Regions from separate parts of the Streptomyces luteireticuli genome, predicted to be linked through region 2. Evidence: riboswitches for the same ligand, from Rfam matches in the RefSeq annotation. Region 2 holds a riboswitch; the other holds the start of a gene.
The links. Region 2 has a riboswitch for S-adenosylmethionine ahead of AB8735_RS11280 (aminotransferase class V-fold PLP-dependent enzyme). Riboswitches for the same ligand answer to the same signal wherever they lie in the genome.
Positions count from the first base shown of each region.

Region 1 (11,459 bases), 2.2 Mb from region 2:
GAGAGCGAGCTGCGCCCGGCGGCGATGTCCAGCCGGACCAGTCAACTCCTCGTCGTGGACTGCCTGTTCATCGGCGTCGCCCAGCGGACGTACGACCGCGCGGCGCCCGCCCTGTCCGCCTCCTACGAGGCGCTCGTCCACCGCCACGACCCGGCAGAGGATCCCCGTTGACACCGACCCCCGCCCTCGCGGCCCTCCGCGCCCAGCTCGCGACGCTGACCACCGAGGCGTTCCGCCCGGAGCTCGCGGACATCGACCGGCTGCCGACCCTGGACGTCGCCCGCCTGATGAACGCCGACGACGCGACGGTCGCCGGCGCCGTCGCCGGACAGCTCCCGCGGATCGCGGCCGCCATCGACGCCGTCGCCGAACGGATGGCGCGCGGCGGCCGGCTGGTCTACGCGGGCGCCGGCACGGCCGGCCGGCTCGGGGTGCTGGACGCGAGCGAGTGCCCGCCGACCTTCGCGACCTCGCCGGGGCAGGTGGTCGGGCTCGTCGCGGGCGGGCCGGACGCGCTGGTCAACGCGGTCGAGGGGGCCGAGGACCGGGCGGAGGCGGCGGTGGCCGACCTGGCCGCCCTCGGTCTGACGGCCGACGACTCGGTCGTCGGCGTCTCCGCGTCCGGGCGGACGCCGTACGCGGTCGGGGCCGTCGAACACGCGCGGCGGACCGGGGCGCTGACGGTCGGGCTGTCCTGCAACGCGGGGTCCGCGCTGGGCGCGGCGGCGGAGCATCCGGTCGAGGTGGTCGTGGGACCCGAGCTGATCACCGGCTCCACCCGGCTGAAGGCGGGCACGGCCCAGAAGCTCGTCCTCAACATGATCTCGACCATCACGATGATCCGGCTCGGCAAGACGTACGGGAACCTGATGGTCGACCTCCGCGCCTCCAACGACAAGCTGCGCGCCCGCTCGCGGCGGATCGTCGCGCAGGCGACGGGAGCGGGCGAGGCCGAGGTGGAGGCGGCGCTGGAGGAGGCGGACGGCGAGGTGAAGGCCGCGATCCTGGTGCTGCTGAGCGGGGTGGACGGCGCCACGGCGGGGCGCCTGCTGACGGATACGGGTGGCCGTCTGCGTGCCGCGCTGGAGGCGGCGCGGGGGGATTGAGCCCGTCCCGGGGAGTTCGAAGACGAGCCGCGAAGCGGCGACACGGGGTCCGGGGCGGAGTCCCGGTTACGGGAAGGGGCCGGGCGTGGGAAAGAAAACCCATGCCCAACCACCCCCTCGCCCCCACCCTCCTCCCCCTCCTCGGCGGCACCGCCAACCTCATCTCCGTCACCCACTGCATGACCCGCCTCCGGCTGGAGGTGAAGGACCCCACCCTCCTTCGGACCGCCGGACTCCGCGCCCTCCCCGAGGTCCTCGGCCTGGTCGAGGACGGGCCGGCGCTCCAGATCGTCCTCGGCCCCGGCGCTGCCGACCGCGCCGCCGCCGACCTCGAACAGCTCCGCCGCACGGAATCGCTCCGCACCGAACGCAGGACCCGCAACGCCACCCCGCCCAAACTCGCCCTGCGCCGCATCGCCCAGGTCTTCGTCCCCCTGATCCCGGCCCTGATCGGCTGCGGGATCATCGCCGGACTCGCGGGCCTGCTCGGCAACCTGCACCGACTGCCGGCGCTGGCCGCGGCCCTCACCGCCACCGCCTCCGGCTTCATGTCGCTGATCGCGGTGTTCGTCGGCCACAACACGGCGAAGGAGTTCGGCGGGACGCCCGTCCTCGGCGGCGCGGTCGCGGCGGTCACGGTCTGGCCGGGCGTGACCCAACTGCACATGACGCCCGGCCAGGGCGGCGTGCTCGGGGCGCTCGCCGCCGCGCTCCTGGCCGTCCAGGTCGAGAAGGCCTGCCGCCGCCTCGTCCCCGAGGCCCTCGGCGTGCTGGTCGTCCCGACGGTCACCATCCTGCTCCCGGGTCTGGTCGCGCTCCACGGGCTGATGTGGGCGGCGGGCCAAGTCGCCACCGCCGTCGGGCGGTTCGCGGACCGGCTGCCGGCCGAGGGCGGCGCGGCCGCCGGGCTGGTGCTCGGCGGGCTGTTCCTGCCGCTGGTCATGCTGGGGCTGCACCAGGCGCTGATCCCGGTGCACACCACGCTGATCACCGAGCAGGGCTCCACGGTCCTGCTGCCCCTGCTGGCGACGGCGGGCGCGGGGCAGGTGGGCGCGGCGCTGGCGGTGTACCTCCGGGTGGCCCGGGACGCGGCCGTCCGCCGCACCGTCCGGTCCGCGCTCCCGGCGGGCCTGCTGGGCATCGGGGAGCCGCTGATCTACGGGGTGTCGCTGCCGCTGGGCCGCCCGTTCGTCACGGCCTGCGTGGGCGGCGCGATCGGCGGCGGGTTCCTGGGCCTGCTGGAACAGTTCGGCGGCGCGATCGGCGCCACCGCCATCGGGCCCTCGGGCTGGGCCCTGTTCCCGCTGCTCAGGGGGGAGCACGGGCTGCTGCGCGCGGCGGCCGTCTACGGCGCGGGCCTCGCGGCGGGGTACGCGGCCGGCTTCGTCGTCACCTACCTCTTCGGGTTCCCCGCGCCCGGGAACGCCCGAGGGCGGCACCCCCGTGACAACGGGGATGCCGCCCTCGGCTCGGTTCAGGACCGGTGAGCCTGCGACGAACGCGTGGCTCAGAAGTCCATCTCACCGCCGGGCATGCCGCCCGGAGCGGCCGCGGCGGCCTTCTCCGGCTTGTCGGCGATGACGGCCTCGGTGGTGAGGAACAGGGCCGCGATGGAGGCGGCGTTCTGCAGCGCGGAGCGGGTGACCTTGGCCGGGTCGATGATGCCCTCGGCGATCATGTCCACGTACTCGCCGGTCGCGGCGTTGAGGCCGTGGCCGACGGCCAGGTTGCGGACCTTCTCCACGACGACGCCGCCCTCGAGACCACCGTTGACGGCGATCTGCTTCAGCGGGGCCTCCAGGGCCAGGCGCACGGCGTTGGCACCGGTGGCCTCGTCGCCCTCCAGGTCCAGCTTCTCGAAGACCGCGGAGGCCTGCAGCAGGGCCACGCCACCACCGGCGACGATGCCCTCCTCGACGGCCGCCTTCGCGTTGCGAACGGCGTCCTCGATGCGGTGCTTGCGCTCCTTGAGCTCGACCTCGGTCGCGGCACCGGCCTTGATGACGGCCACGCCGCCGGCCAGCTTCGCGAGGCGCTCCTGGAGCTTCTCGCGGTCGTAGTCCGAGTCGCTGTTCTCGATCTCGGCACGGATCTGGTTGACGCGGCCCTGGACCTGGTCGCTGTCACCGGCGCCGTCGACGATGGTCGTCTCGTCCTTGGTGATGACGACCTTGCGGGCGCGGCCGAGCAGGTCGAGACCGGCGTTCTCCAGCTTGAGGCCGACCTCCTCGGAGATGACCGTGCCACCGGTGAGGATGGCGATGTCGCCGAGCATGGCCTTGCGGCGGTCGCCGAAGCCCGGGGCCTTGACGGCGACGGACTTGAAGGTGCCGCGGATCTTGTTGACCACCAGGGTCGACAGGGCCTCGCCCTCGACGTCCTCGGCGATGATCAGCAGCGGCTTGCCCGACTGCATGACCTTCTCCAGCAGCGGGAGCAGGTCCTTGACCGAGGAGACCTTCGAGTTGACGATCAGGATGTACGGGTCCTCCAGCGAGGCCTCCATACGCTCCATGTCGGTGGCGAAGTACGCCGAGATGTAGCCCTTGTCGAAGCGCATGCCCTCGGTGAGCTCGAGCTCCAGACCGAAGGTCTGCGACTCCTCGACGGTGATGACGCCTTCCTTGCCGACCTTGTCCATCGCCTCGGCGATGAGCTCGCCGATCTGGGTGTCGGCGGCGGAGATGGAGGCGGTGGAGGCGATCTGCTCCTTGGTCTCGACCTCCTTGGCCTGGTCGAGGAGCGCACCGGAGACGGCCTCGACGGCCTTCTCGATGCCGCGCTTCAGGGCCATCGGGTTGGCACCGGCGGCCACGTTGCGCAGACCCTCGCGGACCAGCGCCTGGGCGAGGACGGTCGCGGTCGTCGTGCCGTCACCGGCGACGTCGTCCGTCTTCTTCGCGACCTCCTTGACCAGCTCGGCGCCGATCTTCTCGTACGGGTCCTCCAGCTCGATCTCCTTGGCGATGGACACACCATCGTTGGTGATCGTGGGGGCGCCCCACTTCTTCTCGAGGACGACGTTGCGGCCCTTGGGGCCGAGGGTGACCTTGACGGCGTCGGCGAGCTGGTTCATCCCGCGCTCGAGACCGCGCCGTGCCTCCTCGTCGAACGCGATGATCTTGGCCATGTGAAGTGGTCCTCCCAGACGGGACGGTGGGTTGCTCCGGACCGCGCTGGCGCCCGCGACGGACGGCCTGCGTGCTCGGCGGTTCCTTGCCCCGCCGGGCCCGCGGACCTCACCGACGGTCCACAAGTCTGTCACTCTCACTCGGAGAGTGCTAAGCCAATGATTAGCACTCGGCACCTGGGAGTGCAAGGCCGCCTCGAAGAGGCGTCGATGAGGGGCGGTGGTCGGGCGACGGGTGGGCGCAAGGCCGCCTGGGTGGAACCATCCGCGTGGCACGGGGCGTCCCCGGACGTACGAAGGGCCCGCACCTATGGGGTGCGGGCCCTTCGCCAAGCTGAGGATCCGGTGGTCGATGCGCCGCGGTCAGGCGGTCACCCTCACCATGTCTGCCTGCGGTCCCTTCTGGCCCTGCGAGATCTCGAACTCGACTCGCTGCCCCTCCTCCAGGGTGCGGTACCCGTCCATCTGGATCGCGCTGTAGTGGACGAAAACATCCGCACCACCGTCGACCGCGATGAAGCCGTACCCCTTCTCCGCGTTGAACCACTTGACGGTGCCCTGAGCCATGCCTAACTCCCCTATTACTGGCCCTTGCGCAGGACCGCACTTCGCGGACCCGGGTCAGACCTCACCCCTTGTGACACCTAGAGGTGTGCGCCGGAACGCGTCGACCGCGGCTGAATGTATCTGCACGGATGCCGTCTGCAACAGGTCAGACGGACGAGAAATCCCGGGGAGGCCGAGCGGTGATAACCGGCGAACTGGGGGCGTTCCAGGGCAAGTCGGGCCGGACAGACGGCACCTTCGCGACAATTCGCGCATGTATTTCCTGCGCAAATTGACGGGTTCTCATATGCGTTCGGCTCTGACACCGGAGAGGGAACGCCCCAACTGTATCGCGCTTCAACAGACGGAATCGCCCCGTCCGCTTCTGGGACGGGGCGATCCGCGGTTTGTACAGGCTTGTTGCGAAAAGGGAGTTGGTGCGCTGCCGGGTGACGGGCCGGCGGGCCGGCGGGTCAGCCCCCGGCGACGGCCGGGATGATCGAGACGCCGGCGCCGTCCGGGGTGGGCGCGGCGAGGCCGCCCTCGAAGCGGACGTCGTCGTCGTTGACGTAGACGTTCACGAAGCGGCGCAGCTTGCCGTCGTCGTCGAGGACGCGGCCGCCGATGCCGGGGTGGTTCCTCTCCAGGTCGGCGATCACCTCGGCGAGGGTGGCGCCCTCGGCGGGCACCTCGGCCTGGTTGGCGGTGTAGGTGCGGAGGATGGTGGGGATGCGGACGGTGACGCTCATGGGGTGCTCGCTTTCTGTGTTGAGGGGGTGAGTACGGGGGCGGATGCGGGTGGGGGTGCGGGTGGTTGTGGGTGCCTGGCGGTGGGGGTTGCCCCTGGCCCGCCCTTTCACCGTTTCTTCCGGGGCAAGCCCCGGGCCCGTAACGCGGCTGCGCCGCGTTGACCGGGGGCTTCGCCCCCTGGGCCCCCGAAGCGCCCTTCGGGCGCTGTCCTCAAGCGCCGGACGGGCTGAATATCAGCCCGTCCGGCGCTTGAGGACGAGCGGCGAAGCCGCGACAAACGGGGGCCAGGGGCGGAGCCCCGGAAGCAGGGGCGCAGGGGGCGCAGCCCCCGCCCACCGCGGCGAAGCCGCGGTGCCGGACCCCGGGGCGCAGCCCCGGAAGAAACGGTGAAAGGGCGGGACCGGGGCAAAACCCCAGGAGCAACCAACCGCCCCCTACCCCCCCAACCCCGCCCCCCGAAACGCCTCCACACTCGGCCGGATCGTCGCCCGCGGCCCCGCCGCCACCGCATCCAGCGTCTTGAGCCCGTCCCCCGTGTTGAGAACGACCGTCGTCAGCGACGGATCCAGCACCCCGTCCCGCAGAAGCTTCCGCGCGACACCCACCGTCACCCCGCCCGCCGTCTCCGCGAAGATCCCCTCCGTCCGGGCGAGGAGCCGGATCGCGTCCACGACCTCCTCGTCCGTCACGTCCTCCACGGCCCCGCCCGTACGCCGGGCGATGTCGAGCACATACGGCCCGTCCGCCGGGTTGCCGATGGCCAGAGACTTGGCGATGGTGTCCGGCCGGACCGGGCGGACGACGTCGTGACCGTCCTTGTAGGCCCGCGCCACAGGCGCGCACCCCGTCGCCTGGGCACCGAAGATCCGGTACGGACGGTCCTCGACCAGCCCCAGCGCCACGAGCTCCTTCAACCCCTTGTCGATCTTCGTGAGTTGGGAGCCCGACGCGACGGGGATCACGATCTGGTCCGGCAGCCGCCAGCCCAGCTGTTCGCAGATCTCGTACGCGAGGGTCTTGGAGCCCTCCCCGTAGTAGGGGCGCAGGTTGACGTTGACGAAGCCCCAGCCCTCCCCCGCCGGGTCGCCGATCAGCTCGGAGCAGAAGCGGTTGACGTCGTCGTAGGTGCCCTCGATGCCGACCAGGTCGCCGCCGTAGACCGCGGCCATGACGACCTTGCCGGCCTCCAGGTCGTGCGGGATGAAGACGCAGGAGCGCAGGCCCGCACGGGCCGCGGCGGCGCCGACCGCGCCGGCCAGGTTGCCCGTCGACGAGCAGGACAGCGTCGTGAAGCCGAAGGCGCGCGCCGCCTCGACGGCAACGGCGACGACGCGGTCCTTGAAGGAGTGGGTGGGGTTCCCGGAGTCGTCCTTGACGAACAGGCCGCCGGTGACGCCCAGTTCGCGGGCGAGGTTGTCGGCCCGGACGAGCTTGGTGAAGCCGGGGTTGAGATTGGGTTTGGCGGCGACGTCGGCGGGGACGGGCAGCAGCGGGGCGTAGCGCCAGATGTTCGCCGGCCCGGACTCGATGCGGCGCCGCAGGCCCTCCGGGTCGCCGGCCGGGAGCTCGTAGGCGACCTCCAGCGGACCGAAGCAGGAGGTGCAGGCGAAGACCGGTCCGAGCTCGAAGCGCTCGCCGCACTCGCGGCAGGAGAGCGCGACGGCGGGACCGAAGGAAGTTGCGCGTTCGACAGCTTGCACAGCCATGGAGGCGAGGCCCTTTCTCCTCATCTTCCTCGCGACGAACCTCGTCACGAGACGGATTTGGCACCTTCCCCGCCGGGAGCCTCGCCGCGAGAACGGTGAGACCGGCTGGAGGGTTGCCGGGGCTTCATCGGGCCGTGTCCCTCTGCCCCTCTGGATGAGCGGTATGGCACCGGTCGGCGGCGTCGCCGGCCAGGCGTTTGTGACATGCGCGCGGGACCCCGACATACGGGCGGGCTCCGCGTTGTTCAAGACTGTATCGGAAGGTGCGGGCCCTTCAAGAGGGGCCGTCCGCACAGCGAGATGCGTCAACGAGGAGTCGTACACGTGCTGGAAGAGGTGGAGCGCTGGCTGGCCCGGCGGTCCTGGTCCGCCGCAGACCGTCCGCTCGACCGGCTGCTCGCCGCCAAGCGCGAGACGGGGAGCACCGTGAGCGTGGTGCTGCCCGCCCTGAACGAGGAGGCCACGGTCGGGGAGATCGTGACCGCGATCCGCCGCGAGCTGATGACGGGGGATGTGCCCCTGGTGGACGAGCTGGTGGTGCTCGACTCCGGTTCCACGGACGGCACGGCGCGGGTGGCCCGCGAGGCCGGGGCGCGGGTGGAGCACCGGGACGCGGTGCTGCCGGAGCTGCCCGCCGTGCCCGGCAAGGGCGAGGTGCTGTGGCGGTCGCTGCTGGTGACGAGCGGCGACATCGTGTGCTTCGTGGACGCGGACCTGCGCGACTTCTCGGCGTCGTTCGTCTCGGGGATCGTCGGTCCGCTGCTCACCGACCCGGACGTGGCCTTCGTCAAGGCGATGTACGACCGTCCGCTCGGCGAGCTGGAGGGCCAGGGCGGCCGGGTGACCGAGCTGGTGGCCCGCCCGCTGCTCAATCTGCACTGGCCGCAGCTGGCGGGCTTCGTCCAGCCGCTGGGCGGGGAGTACGCGGCGCGCCGCTCGCTGCTGGAGCGGCTGCCGTTCCCGGTGGGGTACGGGGTGGAGCTGGGGCTGCTGGTGGACGCGCTGCACACGGTGGGCCTGGACGCGCTCGCCCAGGTGGACGTGGGCGAGCGCAAGCACCGGCACCAGGACGGGCAGGCGCTGGGCCGGATGGCCGCCACGATCTACCGGACCGCCCAGCTGCGGCTGGGCCGCGGTCCGCTGGTGCGGCCGGAGCTCGTCCAGTTCGAGCGCACGGCGGAGGGCTTCGCCCCGCGCACCTACCCGGTGGACACGGAGGAGCGGCCACCGATGGCCGGGATACCCGAGTACGAGAAGCGGCGCCGCGCGGCGTAAGCGTACGTTTGAGCGGTTGGCGGCGCGGCAAGGCTGGCGTCATGGTCGCTGAGCACGTGCACGCCGCCCCTCATGCCGCCCCTCACGCCGCCCCGATCGTCGTGGCCTCCAACCGCGGCCCGGTCAGCTACCGGCTCGACGGGAACGGCGGTCTCACGGCGGGCCGCGGCGGCGGCGGGCTGGTCTCGGGGCTGAGCGCGATCGGGCCGGAGGCCGGGGCCGTATGGGTGTGCGCCGCGCTCGGCGAGGGCGACCGGCTGGCGGCCCGCCGCGCGGGCCGCAGACTCGACCCCGCGGACACCGGCGGACAGCGGGTCCGGATGCTCGACATCCCCGCCGAGACCTTCGCCACCGCGTACAACGGCGTGGCCAACTCGGTGCTGTGGTTCGTCCACCACCTGCTCTACCAGACCCCGCTGGAGCCCGTGTTCGACGCCGGATTCCGCGAGCAGTGGGCGGCTTACGAGGCGTACAACGCGGCCTTCGCGGACGCGCTCGCCGAGGAGGCGGCCGACGGCGCCGCCGTGCTCGTCCAGGACTACCACCTGACGCTGGTCCCCGCGCTGCTCCGGGCCCGCCGCCCCGACCTGCGCATCGGCCACTTCTCCCACACGCCCTGGGCTCCGCCGGACTACTACCGGATGCTCCCGGACGACGTGGCGGCGCAGGTGCTGCGCGGCATCCTCGGCGGCGACCGGGCGGCGTTCCTCACCCACCGCTGGGCGGAGGCGTTCGCCGCGTGCTGCGCGGACGTGCTCGGGGCCGAGGTGCTGCGCGTCGGCGACCGCCTCGCGGTGCGGTCCGAGGGCCGGACGACGGCACTCGGCGTCCACGGGCTGGGCGCGGACGCCGGCTTCCTGCGCGAGCGCGCCCACCGGCCGGACGTCGAGGAGCGGATGGCGGCACTGCGGAAGCAGATCGGACCGGACCGCCGGACGATCGTCCGCGTCGACCGCACCGAGCTCTCCAAGAACATCGTCCGCGGCCTGCACGCCTTCGCCGCGCTCCTGGAGGAGCACCCGCAGTGGCGCGGCAAGGTCGTGCACATCGCCTTCGCCTACCCCTCGCGGCAGGACCTCGCCGTCTACCGCGACTACACCGCCGAGGTCGAGCGGCTGGCCGGCGAGATCAACGCGGCCTGGGGCACGGCCGATTGGACACCCGTCGCCCTGCACGTCAAGGACGACTTCGCGCGCTCGCTGGCGGCGTACCGGCTGGCGGACGTGGCGCTGGTCAACCCGATCCGGGACGGGATGAACCTGGTGGCCAAGGAGGTCCCGGTGGTCTCCGACCACGGCTGCGCGCTGGTGCTCTCCCGGGAGGCGGGCGCGGCGGCGGAGCTGGGCGAGGACGCGATCGTCGTCAACCCGTACGACGTGGCGGCCACGGCCCGCGCGCTGCACGAGGCGCTGCTGATGGACCCCGTCCAGCGCGCCGAGCGCTCGAAACGGCTGGCCGCGGCGGCGACGGCGCTGCCGCCGGCGCGCTGGTTCGTCGAGCAGCTGGAGGCGCTGTCGGCCGCAACGACGGGGCGCGCGGGGTGAGTTGACGCGCCCCGTCGCGCACCTGCCGCACGGCTGACGGGACGCGGGAGCGGGTAGCCATGCAGCCATGTCCACCACTCCGCGTTGGATCGCCCTGGTGACGGCCTCGGCCGCGCTCCTCGCCGTGACGGCGTCCGGCTGTTCGTCCGGCTCCGACGACAAGAAGTCCGAGTCCAAGGGGGCTTCGTCCTCGGCGACGGGTCCGTCGTCCCCCTCGTCCGCCTCGCCCTCGTCCTCCTCCGGCGGCGGCGAACCGATCCCCGTCGGCGCCGGCCCCCAGTCCTCGTACACGGTGCAGAAGCAGCCGGCGGCCGGGACCTGCGCCTACCGCTTCACGACGGCCAAGGAGCCGCTGCCCGACCCCAAGTGCACACCCGGTGCGACCAATCCGAAGGTCACGCAGGCGACGCTGAAGACGACGATCTGCCGCGCCGGCTACACGAAGGGCATCCGGCCGCCGGTGAGCATCACCAACCGGGAGAAGACGGCCAACGCCGAGTCGTACGGCTACAAGAAGTCGCTCCGCGAGGCCGAGTACGACCACCTCATCAGCCTCCAGCTCGGCGGCGACCCCAACGACCCGCGCAACCTCTGGGTGGAACCCCCCTCCCCCGGCCACCGCGACGGCGCGGGCCCCAACAACCCCAAGGACGCGATCGAGACGAAGCTGAAGACCGCGATCTGCTCCGGCAAGGCGGACCTGACGAAGGTCCAGCGCGCGATCGCCCACGACTGGACGACGGCGCTGGCGGCGGTGGGGATCGCGGACGACGCGAAGGGGAGGCCGCCTCGGGAGGCGGCGGATGCGGACGGGGACTAGCGGGGGTTTTGCCCCGGTCCCGCCCTTTCACCTCCCCCAGAGGGGGTGCCCCCATTCCGGGGCAAGCCCCCCGGGCCCCTGAAGCGCCCTTCGGGCGCTGTCCTCAAACGCCGGACGGGCTGAATTCGCGCCCGGGCGCACAATCCAGCCCGTCCGGCGTTTGAGGACAATGCGGCGCAGCCGCATTGCGGGGCCGAGGGGGCGGAGCCCCGGAATGGGGGCACCCCCTCTGGGGGAGGTGAAAGGGCGGGCCGGGGGCAAAACTCACCCCACCACATCCGCCAGCGCCCCCAACAACCCCACCACACCCCCCGGCCCATCCACCACCACATCCGCCCGCGCCGCCAGCTCCGCCACCTCCGAGCTCCCGCTGCACACCAGCACCCCCCGAACTCCCTCTCCCCGCAACGCCTCCACCGCCCCGAAGGCCGCAAGATCCCCCAGGTCGTCGCCCGCGTACAGCACGCACTCCGCGCCCGTTTCCCTCACGTACTCCGCGAGGGCGACGCCCTTGTCCATGCCCGGGGGGCGGAGTTCCAGGACCAGGCGGCCCGGTTCGACGATCAGGCCGTGGCGGGCGGC
Region 1 covers NZ_CP167927.1:4,897,087-4,908,545, reverse strand. Annotated here, with positions in the region: gene AB8735_RS21995 (MurR/RpiR family transcriptional regulator) at 1-171, shown strand, start outside; gene murQ (N-acetylmuramic acid 6-phosphate etherase) at 168-1,106, shown strand; gene AB8735_RS21985 (PTS transporter subunit EIIC) at 1,208-2,593, shown strand; gene groL (chaperonin GroEL) at 2,614-4,236, opposite strand; gene AB8735_RS21975 (cold-shock protein) at 4,600-4,803, opposite strand; gene AB8735_RS21970 (MoaD/ThiS family protein) at 5,256-5,531, opposite strand; gene thrC (threonine synthase) at 5,967-7,238, opposite strand; SAM riboswitch class I at 7,256-7,399, opposite strand; gene AB8735_RS21960 (glucosyl-3-phosphoglycerate synthase) at 7,563-8,513, shown strand; gene AB8735_RS21955 (trehalose-6-phosphate synthase) at 8,555-10,057, shown strand; gene AB8735_RS21950 (hypothetical protein) at 10,125-10,877, shown strand; gene otsB (trehalose-phosphatase) at 11,142-11,459, opposite strand, start outside.
Region 1: linked by a shared signal. The riboswitch ahead of thrC (threonine synthase) and the one ahead of AB8735_RS11280 (aminotransferase class V-fold PLP-dependent enzyme) in region 2 are both predicted to bind S-adenosylmethionine.

Region 2 (11,459 bases):
ATCGTCTACGCCCGTTACGACGTGATGGTGACGGCCGTCGCGGTCGCCGCGCTGCTGGCCCTGGGCAGCCGCCCGCGCGCGGCCGGGGCGCTCGCCGGTCTCGGCACGCTGCTGAAGGTCTGGCCCATGCTGCTGCTCATCGGGGTGGAGCGCGGCCCGCGCACCCGGTCCGCGTGGAGCTCGGCCCTGGTCACAACGGTGGTGGTGGCGATGCTGTTCGCCGCGGCGATGCCCGGGGCGCTGGCCTTCCTGACCTTCCAGCGCGACCGGGGCACGGAGGTGGAGTCCCTGGGGTCGCTGGTCTTCCACCTCGGCCGGCACTTCGGCTGGCACGGGCGGGCGCGGCTGCACTACGGCTCGGTGGAGTTCCTCGGCCGCCATGTGCACGCGGTCAGCGCGGTGGCGCTGGGGCTGAGCCTGCTGGCCTTCGGCTGGCTGCTGCTGTGGCGGCTGAAGGCGCGGACGTTCACGCCGTGCACACCGTCCGACGCGGCGTTCACGGCGGTGCTGCTGTTCACCACGACGAGCCGGGTGATCAGCCCGCAGTACGTGGTGTGGCTGATCGGGCTGGCGGCCGTGTGCGCGACGGCCCGGGCGTCCCGGCAGGCGGGCCTGCCGGTGGCGCTGGTGCTCCTGGTGGCGCCCCTGACGCAGCTGGAGTTCCCGATCTGGTTCTCGCACGTGGTCGCCAGCGACACGCTGGGGGTGGTAACGCTGACGCTGCGCAATGCGCTGCTGGTGGCGGCGACGGTGGTGGCGTGCCGGCGGCTCTGGCGGGCGACGGTCCCGGCCGGTACGGCCCGTCCGGCGCTCGATGACGGCGCGCGCAGCGTGCTGCTGCGGAAACGGTGAGCGGAAGCGGCTACCCCCGCAGCACCTCCCCCACGTACGCCCGCCACCGCTCCGTGAAGTCCCCCACGCCCACCCCGAGCACATCCTTCACCCCCTGCTCCACGCCCGTCTTCCCCACCGCCCGGTAGAAGGCGACCAGCTTCCCCTCCCCCCACTGCTCCGCCACCATCCGGCACGCCAGCCAGCCCCCCTCGTACGCCTGGGCCAGCCGCCCCGGCTCCCCCGTGAAGCCGAAGTCCGCGTCCGTGGGCAGCGCCCGGGGCGCCCCCGAGGAGGCGACGGACCGGGCGAGCTCCGGGGCGATCTGACGCGGCGTACGCCCGACGCCCCGGTACGCGACCCAGTCCGCGAACCCCTCCGAGAGCCACATCGGCGTGGCCGACGACGTGCTGTCCCGCGTCGCGACGTGCGTGGCCTCGTGCGTGAGCACGGTCCGCCGGCCGAAGTCCCCGAGCGCCCCGTACGCCTCGGGGTTGACGACGATCCGTGCGGGCGTCCCGGAGCCGTCCCCGGTGGTGACGGCCGCGATGCCCCGGTAGTCGGAGGCCGGCGCCCCGAGCAGGGCGCCCATCCGCTCCAGCGAGGCGGGCAGTTCCACCACGACCCGGCCGAAGGAGCCGTCCTTCCAGGCCGAGTCCACCACCGGCACCGCCGCGTCCGTGAGCGCGGCCACGGACCGCAGCAGCTCCGTCTGCTGGCCCGCCCCCAGGACGAGGCCGTGGGCGCCCCGCACCACCGTGACCCGGCCCTGCTCCCACAGCTGCCGGTCGCCCGACGCGGTGTCGTCGCCGGCCACGTACCACTCCCCGGCACGCCGCACCGCGGTCAGCCGCACGGGCACGGCGACCGCGGCCGCGTCGTACCCGGCGAGGCGGTAGCGGAGTTCGGCCTCGACGGCCACCCGGTGGCCGGACCCGGCGGCGGGGGCGAAGCCGTCGAGGCGCGCCACCCGGTAGTCCCAGGAGGCGAACGGGACGTCGGCGAGGTTCTCGTAGACCTGCCGCCGCCGGTCGCGGTAGGCGGTCGCCTCCGGGTCCACGGCGCCGAGGTAGGCCCGCTCGTCGTGCCCGCGGAGCGCCGTGGCCCAGCGGTCCAGCAGCCGTTGCACGGCGACTGTCTCGACCCGGCCGCCGTCGGGGGCGACGGTCCGGCAGCCGGCCAGCGCCTGGGACACGATCAGCAGGGCGGCCAGGCAGCACACCGCCCGGCGCCCGTTCCCCCGCATGCGGCCGTCCATGGCCCGCATCGTACGAGCCGGCCGGCCGGCCCCCGGTGATCAGGGCCGGTCAGGGCCGGGTGATGGAGGAGATCGGCATCATGTTGGCGGGGTCGTAGCGCACCCGCGCCCCGGGGTACGGGGCGTGCACGACCTGCCCGTTGCCCACGTACATGCCGACGTGGCTGGCGTCGTCCCGGTAGATGACCAGGTCCCCGGGCCGGGCCTCGGAGAGCGACACATGCCGGCCCGCGTTGCGCTGCTGCTGCGAGGTGCGCGGCAGGCCCACCCCGGCCCGCCCGTAGGCCCACTGCATCAGACCGGAGCAGTCGAAGGAGGACGGGCCGGTCGCCCCCCAGGCGTAGGGCGTGCCGACCGCCGAGCGGGCGGCCAGCGCGGCGGCCGCGCCGCGCGAGGACGAGGCCCCGGTGGCCTCCACGGCACGGGCGGCGGCGCCCGGGAGCGAGCCGGTGAGCCGGGAGAGCGGCGGCAGGGAGCCGGACCGCTCCGCCCCGCCGCCGGAGCGCGAGGCGCGGGCGTACTCCTCGCGCGCGTCGTCCGGCAGGGAGTTGAGCAGCCGGCGCGCCGCGGCGAGCTTGCCCTCGACCTCGCGCTTGTGCCGCTCGACGGCCCGGCGGCTCGCCTCCAGCTCGGCGAGGGTGCGGCCGGCCTCCAGCCGCTCCTGGTTCAGGGCCCGCTGGGCGGCCAGCAGGGCGTGCAGCTGCCCGGCCTGACGGCCCGTGACGCGGTCGAGGACGGAGGCCCGGTCGAGGTAGCGCTCGGGGTCGGAGGAGAGGAGCAGCCGCAGGGCCGGGTCCACCGCGCCGGCCCGGTACTGGGCGGAGGCGACCATACCGAGGGCGGTGCGCATCACATTGACCCTCTCCTGGCCGCGCGCCACCCGGTCGGCGGCCTGTTCCACCTTGCGCCGCAGGGCACCGGCCCGTTCGTCGGCGGCGTTGAACCTCTCGGTGGCCCGCTCGGCCTGCTCGTAGAGCCGGTCGATCTGCTCCTTGACCGTCCCGGTGGCGTCACCGACGGGCCCGGGACGGGCGCCGGCGGGCGCTGCCGAGAGGGCGGCCGCCGCGGTGGCCACGGCGGCGGACAGGACGGTGACCCGGACGGTCCGGTTGCGACCGGGGTGCGCGGGCCGGCGATGGGACGCCACGTGCTGCCGTACTCCCTTCACTGCGCGGGCCCCTGCCGTCCAGGCGAGTAACGAGTAAAGGGGAGGGCACCGCGCGGCAGACAGTAGCGGCGCGTTCACCCCCGGTTCAAAGACCTCGCGCGGGCGCCGGGTCCAGGTACGCCGGACGCCCCGCCCAAGACGCAGGTCATGGGCGGGGCGTCAAGTCGACCCGGGGACGCTCCGATTCGCCCGAACGGGCGGATGGGAGCGGACGGTGTGGTCGTCAGCCGATGCGCACGCCGAACTGGAACGGCATGTTGCTCATGGCCTCGTAGCGGACCACGGTGCCGGTGCGCGGGGCGTGCAGGACCTGGCCGTTGCCGGCGTAGAGGCCCACGTGGTGCTGGTCGCCGTAGAAGATCACCAGGTCGCCGGGCTGGAGCTGGCTCTGGTCGTAGATGCGGGTGCCGTCGTTGGCCTGGTCCTGCGAGGTGCGGTCCAGGGTCACGCCCGCCTGTGCGTACGCCCAGGAGGTCAGGCCGGAGCAGTCGAAGGAGCTCGGGCCGGTCGCGCCCCACACATACGGCGAACCGATCTTGGACGCGGCCGCGTTGAGCGCGGCGCCGGCGCGGCCGGAGGCCGGGACGTGCTTGCCGGTGGAGGGCGAGGAACTGTCGTCCCCGCTCTTGGAGTTGCCGTCCTGCGAAGAGCTGTCCTTGGACTGCTCCTTGGCCTTGGACGCGGACTTGGCGGCCTCGGCCTTCTCCTGCGCCTCCAGCTCCGCGCGCTCCTTCTCGGTGAGCTGGTTGAGGACGTCGCGGGCCTCGGCCAGCTTGCCCTGCACCGCGGACTTCTGCTCGGCGAGCGCCTTACGGGTGGACTCCAGGTCGGCGAGCTTGCCGGCGGCCTCCTCGCGCTGCTGCTTGAGGGCGCGCTGCTTGACGGATATCTGCTTGAGGGTCTCCGCCTGCTTGGCGCTGACCTGGTTGAGGGTGGACGCCTTCTCCAGGTAGCTCGCCGGGTCGGAGGAGAGCAGCAGTTGGAGCGAGGGGTCCACGGAGCCGGAGCGGTACTGGGCGGTGGCCACCGAACCGAGGCCGTCGCGCAGCTTGTTGAGGTCCTCCTGGCCGCGGGCGACGCGGTCCTGGAGCTCGCCGACCTCCTTCTCCAGCTTCGACTGCTTCTGCTTGGCCCCGTTGAACTTCTCGGTGGCCTGCTCGGCCTCCTCGTAGAACTTGTCGACCTTCTCCTTGGCCTCGCTCTTGGTCGGCTTGGCGCCGGGGTCGGCGTGGGCCGCCTGGGCGGAGAGGGCGACGGCAGCGGCGGCGGTCGCGGTGAGGACGGTCACCCGAGTACGGCCCGGCTGCTTGGGACGACGGTGGGACGCCACGAAGTCGAGCTCCATTCTTCCTCGGCCGCCCTCCACGAGAAGGGCTCGGCGGGACCTTCACCGTCACCCCGAATGGATGATCACTGGGCGAAGGTTCGAGGCTCGACCTTAGTGACCCTCATATGATCGGTTCAAATCCCCCTGCGAAAATTCTCCCCCGTCCGTCCATCCTTTACCGGGGGAAACGCAAGCTGTAACGGGCCTCTGACGCTCCGATACGTATCAGGTCCGCTCCGGCACGTATCAGGTCCGCGCCAGCCTCTTCAGCAACAGGGCCGATGCCACCGGCCGCGCCCCCGCCTTGGCGACCCCGTCGGCCACCTCGCGGTCCGTGGAGACCACCACCACCGGGCGGCCCGGCGGTTCCGCCCGCACCAGCTGGCGGATCAGCTCGTCCGCGGTGACGCCCGGTTTGCTGAACAGCACCCGCACCCCGCGCGGCGGCGCCAGCAGCACCGGCGCGGCCAGCTCCGCTCCGTCGAAGACGCACGTCATCTCGGCACCGGTCTGCGCGGCCAGCATCGCCAGCCCGCCCAGCAGCCGCAGCCGCTGCTTGTCCAACGGCATCGTCGGATAGCCGGTCTTGGTGACGTTGTAGCCGTCCACCACCAGGTGCGCCTGCGGCAGCGCCAGCAGTTGGTCGAGCAGCGCCGGGTCGGTCTCCGACAGGGCGCGCGCCGCGATGTCCTTGGGCGTCATCTGCCCCGGCTGCACGGCGTCCACCAGGTCCGCGGGGTGCACCGAGGCGGGCGGCAGGGCCAGTTCGCGGCGCAGCCCCTGGGCGGCGTCCAGCACCGTGTCCAGCAGCAGCCGCAGCCGCATGTCCTCCACGCTGCGCCCCTCGCGCACCGCCCGGCGGCTCGCCTCCAGCGCCGCCTCGGCCTCCGTGAGCCGGGCCTTGGCCCGCCGCGTCTCGCCCAGCGCCGCCGCCAGTTCGGCCGCGGACGCCTGGCGCAGCGCCTCCAGTTCGCCCTGGAGCTTGCGCAGCGCGGCCTCGCCGCGGCGCACGTCGCTCTGCGCGCTGCGCAGCTTGCGCTGGAGGGACTCGCCCTCCTTCCGCGCCGCGTCCAGCTCCGCGCGGGAGCGCTCGGCCTCCGCGCGCGCCTCGCCGCGCGCCTGCGCCAGCTCCTCGCGCAGCTTGCCCAGTTCGCGCTGGATCTCCTCGCCGGCCCGCTCGGCGCTGGCCCGCTGGGCCTCCTCGCCGGCCGCGGTCACCAGCTTGACCCAGCCCGGCGGGCGCAGCACGAAGGCCATCGCCGCCACGTCCTCCGGGTCGGCGGCGGCCGGCGGCGCTCCCGACTCCAGGGCCCGGGCCAGCTCCGAACCGCCCTCGCGCAGCCGGGCGGAGATCCGCTGCCGGAAGGCGGCGTCGCTCTCGACGGCGGCGGCCATCGCATTGCCCGCGAACCGGGCCCGACGTACCGGGGTGAAACGGGCGTACTGCCGCAGCTGCGGCGGGAGTTCGGTGAGGGTCAGCCCGCCGAAGGCCTCGGCCACCAGGCCGATGACCCGGCGCCGGATCCCCTCGGGCAACGGGCGGTCGAGCACCTCGTTGACGTCCTCGGCCCGGCCGTCCTCACCGGCCGTCCCCTCGTCGTCCGTGTGCTCCACCACCGCTGCGTCGCTCCGTTCCTCAGCCGCTCGTATCCGGCCTGTCCACCAAGGCGATCCGGTCCTCCGCGTTGCACCAGCGGCAACGCACGGACTCGATCGTCTCACTGACCACGTCCCGCTCCTCCACGGTGGGTTCTCCGGCCAGATCGAGGTGGACATATTCCACGGCCTTGACCGTGCGCGTCACATCGAACCGGGTGAGGTTTCCGCACAGGGTGCAGCGCCACCGGGTCGCGGCGGTCGGCCGGGGAACGCTCATGGTTGTCGTCCGTCCTACGCAGGTGTGGCCTTCGTCGTAACCCTACGGCCTGCCGGTCCCCCGACGGGGTGGCACCGGTACGCGCCGGACCGCCCGGCGGGGCACTCCATACGACTTGTCCCGGTACGCCATGATCTGGACATGATCGTAAGGCAAGCGCGACGGGACCCGGCCGCCCGCCGGCCCTGGGTCACCCGCACCCTCATCGCCGTCTGCTGCGCGGTCTTCCTCCTCGGCCCGGCCTCGGGCCTCGACCCCGCGTACGGCACCGGCGGCGGCCTGTTCGCCGCGCAGACCGCCTACTTCGAGCGCTGGGGCGTGGTCCCGGACGAGCTGTGGCACTCCCCGTCCGCGGTACTGCTCGCCCCACTGACGGCGCTGTTCGTGCACGGCAACTGGCTGCACCTGCTCGGCAACATGCTCTTCCTCCACGTCTTCGGGGCGATGGCCGAGGAACGGCTGGGCCGCCCGTCCTTCGCCCTGTGCTATCTGTCCACCGGCTACCTGGCCCTGCTCGGCTACGCGGCCGTGCACCCGCACTCCGGCCAGGCGCTCGTGGGCGCGTCCGGGGCCGTCTCCGGGGTGCTCGGCGCGTTCCTCCATCTCTTCCCGCGGGCGAGGGTCACCAGCCTCTTCCCGTTCCTCTTCTTCCTGCCGCTGCGCTTCCCCGCCTGGGCGGTGCTGCTGTTCTGGTTCGCCCTCCAATGGCCGGGCGCCGGCGCCCCGGACGACCGGCCCGGGGTGGCCTATCTGGCCCACGTCCTGGGCTTCGCCCTCGGCTTCGGCTTCGCATGGGTGAGCGGACGGCGTCCGGTTAGAGTGAAGGCCGACGCCGGGTCCACCGAAGGAGACAGAACGACGTGATCACCTCGATCGTGCTCATCAAGACGGATGTGGACCGCATCCCCGAGATCGCCGAGCGGATCGCGGCCCTGGAGGGCGTCAGCGAGGTCTTCTCCGTCACCGGCGCCTACGACCTGATCGCGATGGTGCGGGTGGCCCGCCACGACGACCTGGCGGACGTCATCCCGGGCCGGATCAGCAAGATCCCCGGCGTCGCCTCCACCGAGACCCACATCGCCTTCCGCACCTACTCCCAGCACGATCTGGAAGCGGCCTTCGCGATCGGCCTCGACAGCTAGACCCCCCGGGCCACCGGCCCCTCCGGCACGCAACGCCCGCCCTCCGTGCGGTAGCTCCACCGCGCACCGTCCCGCACCAGCTCCCCGGCCGCCCGTACGAAGCGGTCGATGTGCTCCTCCGGCGTCCCCACCCCGAAGCTCACCCGGATCGCGCTCGCCGCCGGCGCCTCGCCCGGCGCCCCGCACTCGCCCGCGGCACCACCGTTCTCCACCAGCAGCGCCCGCAGCAGCGGATGCGCGCAGAAGAGGCCGTCGCGGACCCCGATCCCGTACTCGGCGGACAGCGCCGCCGCGAAGTGCGAGCTGTTCCAGCCGTCCACGACGAAGGACACCACGCCCACCCGGGGCGCGTCGTCGCCGAACAGCGAGATCACCCTGATCCCCGGCACCCCGGCGAGACCCGCGCGCAGCCGTCCCAGCAGCACCCGCTCCCGCTCGGCCAGCCGCTCGAACCCGGCGGCGGTCAGCGCCCGGCAGGCGGAGGCGATGGCGTAGGCGCCGATCACGTTCGGCGAACCGGCCTCGTGCCGGGCCACGGTGTCGTGCCACTCGACCACCGGCTCGCCCGCCGCACCGCGCGCCACACTGCGGGTGGCACCGCCGCCGGCCAGGTACGGCTCGGCCCTGCGCAGCCAGTCCGCGCGCCCGGCCAGCACCCCGGCGCCGAACGGCGCGTACAGCTTGTGCCCGGAGAAGGCCACCCAGTCCACGTCCAACTCCGCGACGTCCACGGCCTGATGCGGCACCAGTTGCGCGGCATCGAGCACGATCCGCGCCCCGTGCGCATGCGCGGCCGCCGCCAACTCCCTGACGGGCCACAGCTCGCCCGTCACGTTCGACGCGCCCGTCACACAGACCAGGGCCGGGCCATGGGGTTCGCGCGCGGCGAGGGCGCGCTCCAGGGCGTCGACCGCCTGCTCCGGCGTACGGGGCGCGTCCAGCCAGGTCACCGCGGTGTCCGCGCGCCGCCCCCAGGGCAGCAGCGCGGCGTGGTGCTCGCTCTCGAACGCGAACACCCGTGTCCCGGGCGGGAGGGCGGCGGCGAGGAGGTTGAGCGAATCCGTCGTCGAGCGGGTGAAGACCACGTCGTCGCCCGGGCGGCAGCCGAGGAACTCCGCGACGGTGGCCCGGCTGTTCTCGAACAGGTCGGTGGACAGCTGCGAGAGGTGCCCCGCGCCGCGGTGCACGCTGCCGTAGTACGGCGCGTAGGCGGCGACGTCGTCCCACACCCGCTGCAGGGCGGGGGCGCTGGCCGCGTAGTCGAGGGCGGCGTAAGGGACTTCACCGCCGGTGACGAGGGGGACGCGGACCTCGTGGCCGAGGACGGGGAGAGGGGCATCGACGGTGACGGTTGCGGGCATGACGAACTCCCGTGGGACGCAAGCGAATTCGGGTGAAAGGCGAAGGGGTGCTCGGAGAAGGGGCCCTGGGCCCTAGCGCATTCGCTGCATCACGGAAGGATCTCCCTCGACGACCAGGATCCCTGGTAGGAGGGATCCGCGCTTGCCGCAGACCTCATTGCCTGCGACCCGGTCATCACCCGGGGCACCCCGCCACGGACGGAGGGTTGCCGGACAGCGGGCCGGGGCCGTGTCGCTGTCACTCGTGACCTGGAGGTGAGTATGGCACAGCGGGTCGTTGCGCCGGAAGGGATTTCCCCGCCCCGCCCTTTCACCGTTTCCCCCGGGGGCTCCGCCCCCTCGGCCCGGCACCGCGCCGCCGCGCGATGGGGCGGGGCTCCGCCCCCGCGCCCCGGCGGGGGCTGCGCCCCCTGCACCCCTGCTCCCGGGGCTCCGCCCCTGGCCCCCGTTTGTCGCGGCTCCGCCGCTCGTCCTCAAACGCCGGACGGGCTGAAGTGTGCGCCCCCGCCTGAAACCTCACGCCGGAAATCCTCACGCGGGAAATCCGGCCCGGGCGCACACTTCAGCCCGTCCGGCGCTTGAGGACTCCGCCCGAAGGGCGGACGGGGTCCGGGGTCTCCCCGGAAGAAACGGTGAAAGGGCGGGACCGGGGCAAACACCCAGCCCACCCGGCGCTTCGGGGGTCCAGGGGGCGAAGCCCCCAGGATGGGGCGCAGGGGCGAAGCCCCGCCCACCCGCGCGAAGCGCGGGCCCGGCCCCCGCGCGCGCCAGCGCGCGAGCGGGGTGGCGCAGGGGCGGCAGCCCCCTGCGGGAAACGGCGAAAGGGCGGGCCAGGGGCAAACAACCCCCGCACAAACGCTACGCGTTACTCGCCCCCACCCACCGCTCCAGAACCCCCCGCGCCGCCCCCGAATCGATCGACTCCGCCGCCCTCTCCATCGCCGCCCCGATCTGCGACGGCAGCGGCGCCGCCGAAGGCGCCAACGCCACCAGCGCCGCCGCCGAGTTGAGCAGCACCGCGTCCCGTACCGGCCCCCGCTCCCCGGCCAGCAGCCGCCGTGCGACGTCCGCGTTGTACGACGCGTCCGCACCCCGCAGCGCGTCCACCGGAACGATCTCGATCCCCACGTCCCGCGGGTCGAACGCCTCCTCGCGCACGGCACCGTCCCGCACGATCCACACCCGTGACGTGGCGGTCGTCGTCAGCTCGTCCATCCCGTCGTCGCCCCGGAAGACCAGCGCCGACGAGCCCCGGTCGGCGAGCACTCCGGCCAGGATGGGCGCCATCCGGGCGTCGGCGACGCCGGTGGCCTGGGCCCGGACCCGGGCGGGGTTGGTCAGCGGGCCGAGGACGTTGAACGTCGTCCGCACCCCCATCTCCCGCCGCGCCGCGGCCACATGCCGCAGCGCGGGGTGGAACTTGACCGCGAAGCAGAAGGTGATGCCCGCCTCGCGAGCCACCTCGACCACCCGCGCCGGGGACAGGTCAAGGTTGACGCCGAGCTTCTCCAGGACGTCGGACGCCCCGCTCGCGGAGGAGGCCGCCCGGTTGCCGTGCTTGACGACCTTCACCCCGGTGCCGGCCACCACGATCGAGGACATCGTGGAGATGTTCACCGTCTTGGCGCCGTCGCCGCCGGTGCCCACGATGTCCACGCTGGGGCCGGGCACCTCGATGAGGTTGGCGTGCCGGTACATCGCCCGGACCAGCCCGGAGATCTCGGCGACCGTCTCGCCCTTGGCCCGCAGGGCCACGGCGAAGGCGGCGATCTGGGCGTCGGTCGCCGCGCCGCGCATGATCTGGTCCATGGCCCAGGCGGTGTCGTCCGCGCTCAGGTCCCGCCCGCCGAGCAGTGCCTCCAGGACACCCGGCCAGGAGAGGGACACCGCACCGTCGCCGCCTGTCTGGGTCGCAACGTTCATGGGTCCACGCTCCTGGTGGTCGTCCGGCTCTCGGCTCCAGCCTAACCAGGTCCGGGAACGGCGAAGAGCCCCGTCCAGGGCCTGGACGGGGCTCTTCGCTGTGGCGATCAGTCAGCGGCGGTCAGGGATCAGTGGTGGCCGTGGCCGCTCGTGATCTCCTGGTACTCCTCGGCCGAGGCCTTGGGGACGTACCGGTCCTCGCCGTAGTAGCTCTTCGAGAGCCGGACCCGCAGCTTCTCCGTGGCCTTGGCCTTGCGGACGACACCGTTCTTGTCGACCTGGGGCTCCAGGGCCAGCGGCTTCGGGTGCTCGTGCGCGGTCAGCGTGTGCATCTGCTCCTGCGTCAGCGGCTCGTGGACCTCGACGAACTCACCGTGCGGCAGGCGCTTGATGATGCCGGACTCGCGGCCGTGCAGCACCTTGTCCTTGTCGCGGCGCTGGAGACCCATGCAGATCCGGCGCGTGGCGATGAAGGCCAGGACCGGGCCGACGAAGATGCCGATCCGGACGAACCAGGTCACGGCGTTGACCGACAGGTGGAAGTGGGTGGCCCACAGGTCGTTGCCACCGGCC
Region 2 covers NZ_CP167927.1:2,664,769-2,676,227, forward strand. Annotated here, with positions in the region: gene AB8735_RS11240 (glycosyltransferase 87 family protein) at 1-852, shown strand, start outside; gene AB8735_RS11245 (hypothetical protein) at 863-2,089, opposite strand; gene AB8735_RS11250 (NlpC/P60 family protein) at 2,139-3,236, opposite strand; gene AB8735_RS11255 (NlpC/P60 family protein) at 3,481-4,587, opposite strand; gene AB8735_RS11260 (NYN domain-containing protein) at 4,831-6,201, opposite strand; gene AB8735_RS11265 (hypothetical protein) at 6,221-6,460, opposite strand; gene AB8735_RS11270 (rhomboid family intramembrane serine protease) at 6,602-7,324, shown strand; gene AB8735_RS11275 (Lrp/AsnC family transcriptional regulator) at 7,321-7,602, shown strand; gene AB8735_RS11280 (aminotransferase class V-fold PLP-dependent enzyme) at 7,599-8,963, opposite strand; SAM riboswitch class IV at 9,097-9,213, opposite strand; gene trpD (anthranilate phosphoribosyltransferase) at 9,822-10,886, opposite strand; gene AB8735_RS11290 (ubiquinol-cytochrome c reductase cytochrome b subunit) at 11,015-11,459, opposite strand, start outside.